2 regions of the Mycolicibacterium insubricum genome follow, and region 2 is predicted to be linked to the other one. Evidence: riboswitches for the same ligand, from Rfam matches in the RefSeq annotation. Region 2 holds a riboswitch; the other holds the start of a gene.
What was found. Region 2 has a riboswitch for thiamine pyrophosphate ahead of G6N16_RS18240 (TenA family protein). Riboswitches for the same ligand answer to the same signal wherever they lie in the genome.
Positions count from the first base shown of each region.

Region 1 (2,395 bases), 2.8 Mb from region 2:
GCAGCGTCTCGTCGTGGAAGGACCGCGCGGTGTCCGGGTCCAGCGACAGCGCGAACTGGTCGTGCCAACGAAACTCGAAGCGGGCCCGGCTCAGTGCGTCGTCGCGGGCCTGGGCGTGCGGATGTCCCTTGGCCAGATCGCCGGCGTGCGCGGCGATCTTGTAGGCGATCACGCCGTCCTTGACGTCCTTGCGGTCCGGCAGGCCCAGGTGCTCCTTGGGGGTGACGTAGCAGAGCATGGCGGTGCCGGCCGAGGCGATGATCGCCGCGCCGATCGCCGAGGTGATGTGGTCATAGCCCGGTGCGATATCGGTGGTCAGCGGGCCGAGGGTGTAGAACGGCGCCTCCTCGCACAGTTCTTCCTCCAGCCGCACGTTCTCCACGATCTTGTGCATCGGGACGTGGCCGGGTCCCTCGATCATCACCTGCACGCCAGCCGATTTCGCGATCGCGGTGAGCTCGCCTAGGGTGCGCAGCTCGGCGAACTGGGCGGCGTCGTTGGCATCGGCGATGGAGCCCGGGCGCAGCCCGTCGCCCAGGGAGAAGGTGACGTCGTAGCGGGCCAGGATCTCGCAGAGTTCCTCGAAGTGGGTGTAGAGGAACGATTCGGTGTGGTGCGCCAGGCACCAGGCCGCCATGATCGACCCGCCGCGGCTGACGATGCCGGTGACCCGGGTGGCGGTCAGCGGGATGTAGCGCAGCAGCACCCCGGCGTGCACGGTCATGTAGTCCACGCCCTGCTCGCACTGCTCGATCACGGTGTCGCGGTAGAGCTCCCAGGTCAACGCGGTGGCGTCGCCGTTGGTCTTCTCCAGCGCCTGGTAGATCGGTACGGTGCCGACGGGGACCGGGGAGTTGCGCAGGATCCACTCGCGGGTCTGGTGAATGTCGCGGCCGGTGGACAGGTCCATGATGGTGTCCGAACCCCAGCGGGTGGCCCACACCATCTTGTCGACCTCCTCGGCGATCGAGGAGGTGACCGCCGAGTTGCCGATGTTGGCGTTGACCTTCACCGCGAACGCCTTGCCGATGATCATCGGTTCGGCCTCGGGATGATTGTGGTTGGCCGGGATGACCGCGCGCCCGCGGGCCACCTCGTCGCGTACCAGTTCGGGTGAAACACCTTCGCGCACAGCGATATAGGCCATCTCGGCGGTGATCTCGCCGGCCCGTGCCCGCTGCAGCTGGGTGCCGCGGTCGGCCACGATGCCCGGGCGGTGCGCCAGTCCGCGGTCCAGGTCGATGACGGCGTCGGTATCGGTGTACGGGCCGGAGGTGTCGTAGAGGTCCAGGTGCTCGCCGTTTGACAGGTGCACCCGGCGGAACGGGACCCGCATCCCGTCGACGTCGCGGTAGACCTTGGTGGAGCCGGCGATCGGCCCGGTGGTGATCGGCGTGGCGGGTTCGGCCAGCGGTGCAGTTCCGCGAGCGCGAGGCCCGACGCCATTGGATCCGGTGCCAATTGTGGGGTCGACAGAAATACTCATCTCACATCCTCTTCCTACGCCGGCATGACCCGGTCAGGTTCGTACGGTCGACGGCCGCAGCCGTCCTCTCAGCGCCTTCGGTTGGCGCTCCCGTGGGTACCTGGTCAATGTATCCGATACTCGACGGCCGGGTGCGGGGAGTGCGGTTCCGGTCAGCGGGACGGGCGCTGGCGCCGGCTCGTCGTTGCCCGCATTCTGGACGGGACGCACTGGCCGGCGCCGTGCCCGCCGTCGATCCGAGGGGAACTGATCATGGAGAAGCTGCCGAAGTTCGTCGCCGCGTCGGTGCTGGCGGCCGCGATCCCGGCCGGCGTGGTGGCGGCCGCGGGGCCGGCCTGGGCGGACGGGATGGGCGTGACCTGGTCCCAGACGTTCGGCTCGGTCACCGCCCATATCGCCGCGGCGCCGCCGGTGAGCGCGCCGCAGCGCTGGTGCACCTACACGGCCACGCCGAGCACTACGCGCATCCCGATCTCGGTGCCGTTCCTGTTCGACCCGCGAATGACCTACGACCTGGCCCTGCCCGGCATCCCGTCGCCGGGTGCGACTACCAGCTGGGACGTGGAGATCACCTGTGACAACTCCGTTGACGGGGGGAACTTCGGTTACGTGGGCGGTACGTACTACTGACCGACTCGGCTACACAGTGGGCGCATAGGTCCGCACAGCGGATGCATAGCGGTAGGGCATTGCTCAGGGGTTATTTGTATAGCTAACATATGTATTGTGTCGCGTGCTGACAGCGCGACGAATGCATAGACCTGAAGCGAACCGAATGCCGAGACCCAAGATGACCGATACCGCGACCGCCCCGGACCCCGCCCTGACGGCGACGGCCGAGCGGCGTCGCCGTATCGACCACGACCACCCGCACTACAAGTGGATCGTGCTGTCCAACACCACGCTGGG
Region 1 covers NZ_AP022618.1:1,098,738-1,101,132, forward strand. Annotated here, with positions in the region: gene thiC (phosphomethylpyrimidine synthase ThiC) at 1-1,486, opposite strand, end outside; TPP riboswitch at 1,481-1,590, opposite strand; gene G6N16_RS05050 (hypothetical protein) at 1,739-2,116, shown strand; gene G6N16_RS05055 (MFS transporter) at 2,277-2,395, shown strand, end outside.
Region 1: another riboswitch for thiamine pyrophosphate. It lies ahead of thiC (phosphomethylpyrimidine synthase ThiC); the one in region 2 lies ahead of G6N16_RS18240 (TenA family protein).

Region 2 (2,395 bases):
CGTCCGGCGACACCGAGGTCACCGGCGGCGCCGAGACCACCGTGCCGTCGGGTGCGGGTGCCATCGGGTCCGTCGGGTCCAGCATGGCCGCCGGGCCCGGCCGGCCCGGGAGGGCAGCGGGGTCGACGTGCATCTCCTCGGCGACGACCGGATCGGCACCGGCGGGGACAGCACTACCCAGCGCCAGGACCCAGGCCCCCAGGACGGCGGGCAGCCTCACCCGCATTCCGGCGCCTGAACCTCCGGCCTGCCGATACCCCAACACCACGTTGCCTCTCCGGGGCCGGCACCGGCCCCTCGATTCCGCGAACGGCCCGGTGCAGCGACGGTCACGGAGCCCTGTTCCGAACGTAGCCACGACCCTAGCCGCCGACCGCGGATCTGCGGCCGAACAACATCGGCTCGAACGCGTAACAGACCGGGCCCGGGCGCATAACGGAACACGTTGCCCGGCCAGCGGTCCCGATCAGCATGCCCAAAGCGAGTTACCGGCGCGCCCCGTCGACCGGATGCTGGTAGGCGGCGTCGAAGAACGCCAGTTCGATCGCGACGGCCCGGGCGAAGAAATCCTCCGCGATGGCGCTCCGCGCGGGCCCGACCCGGTCCAGTTCGGCACGCAGGAACGCGACGATCTGGCGGAACTCGGGATAGTCGTGCAGCGTGATCCAGTCCGCGTGCACGAAGTTCTCCGGCAGCGGCTTGGGGGCCCGCGACGCCCAGTCCAGGTAGAGCCACTCGGCGACTAGCAGCACCGCCAGGATCGCCGCGTACTCGCGGGTCTCGGCGGCCTCCCGGAACAGCGCCGTGAATGCCGTCGTCGGCGCGGTGTCCGGAATCTCTCGTCGCTGTTCCTCGGTCACGCCGAGTGCGTCGAAGGCGCGCAGGAAGTAGGTGTTCTCCTCCCCCGCGATCTCGCCGATGAAGCGGGCCAGCCGCAGCCTCGGCGCCAGCGCGTCGGCGCTGGCGACGGCCGACCCGAGCAACACCAGGAAGCTGTCGATGAACCGGTAGTCCTGCACGAGATAGCCGGCCAGCACTCCGTCGTCGATGCTCCCGTCGAACAACTCGCGGACGAATCGGTGCGATACCGACCGGTCCCAGATGTCCCGGTTCTGTTCGCGCAGCGCATCGGTGAATCTGCCGATCGCCGATTCAGCGGTGCCCATCAACATCCCTCCGCGAGTGCGAACTCGATCAGGTTCTGCGGGTGTGTTCTCAGCCCGTTGCGGGCACCCCGTGTCTTTCGCCCCAACGATAACCCCGGGCCCACGATGCGCGTAGCGGCGCGGTGGGCAGATCACCTCGGGCCGAGCCGCACTGCGGCTAACATCGAGCACGCAATCGCCGGGTAACGGTCGGGGGACATCATGGGCACCACACGAACCGTTCTGATCGCCACACTGATCATCGGCGCCGTGCCGGGCACAGTCGTGACCGCGGCACCGGCCACGGCGGACTGCACCACCTCCGGCGCCACCACGATCTGCTCCCAGGGTGAGGTTCGGGGCTCACCGAACGCGTCGCCGCCACGGACCAGCGGTCCGGCCTACCCGTATCCCTGTACCTATGACTATCTGTGCGGTAACGGCGGCGCGTCGATCATCTTCACGCCCGGCCGCCGCGGCGGCCGGGGACCCATCGGTGGCTGGTGACCCGCACGGACATCACCGGAACCCCGCAGCCCGAACCGTCCAAGGAGTCAGCATGGCCTTCCACACCCCCGGAATTCACCGGACCCTCGCAAGCGCAATCGGCGTCGCCGCTCTGGTAGCGACTGCGCCGACAGCAGCAGCCGAACCACCGAACTGCACCGCCGCGGACCTGGCCGGCGTCGCGGGCGGAGTGACCGTGGCAACCTCGGCCTACCTGTTCACCCACCCCGAGGTCAACGGATTCTTCACCGGGCTCAAGGGCCTGACCAAGGACGAGATGCGCAACAGGGTCGCCGACTATATGACCGACAATCCGCAGGTGGAATCGGAACTGCAGGGCATTCGTCAGCCGCTGGTCGACTTTCACGCCCGGTGCGGCGGCGAGCCCGGCGACGTCACGCCCGGAGCCTGACACGCTGCTTCTCGCGACCGTGAGATCGGCGCCTCGTTTCCAAATTGAGTGAACACTCGTACACTCAATGCTCATGAGTAGTAGCAGCGACGAGGAACGACGCCGCGAGGAACGACGCCGCGAGGTCCGCGCCCTGTCCGAGTTGGGGCTCACCGAGATCTCCAAGGCATCCGAAGGCATCCACGACACCCACCGCGCCATCTCAGATCGAGTGTTCCGGATCGTCCGGCTCGGCCTGGGACCGACGGTGCTGCCGGTGAAGGTGATCCACGACCTGATCACCGACGGCGTGTACAAGACCATCAGCGTGTCCACCCGGGCCGCGGGCTGG
Region 2 covers NZ_AP022618.1:3,873,383-3,875,777, forward strand. Annotated here, with positions in the region: gene G6N16_RS18235 (MspA family porin) at 1-226, opposite strand, end outside; gene G6N16_RS18240 (TenA family protein) at 486-1,166, opposite strand; TPP riboswitch at 1,155-1,247, opposite strand; gene G6N16_RS18245 (hypothetical protein) at 1,368-1,652, shown strand; gene G6N16_RS18250 (heme-binding protein) at 1,705-2,064, shown strand; gene G6N16_RS18255 (esterase/lipase family protein) at 2,138-2,395, shown strand, end outside.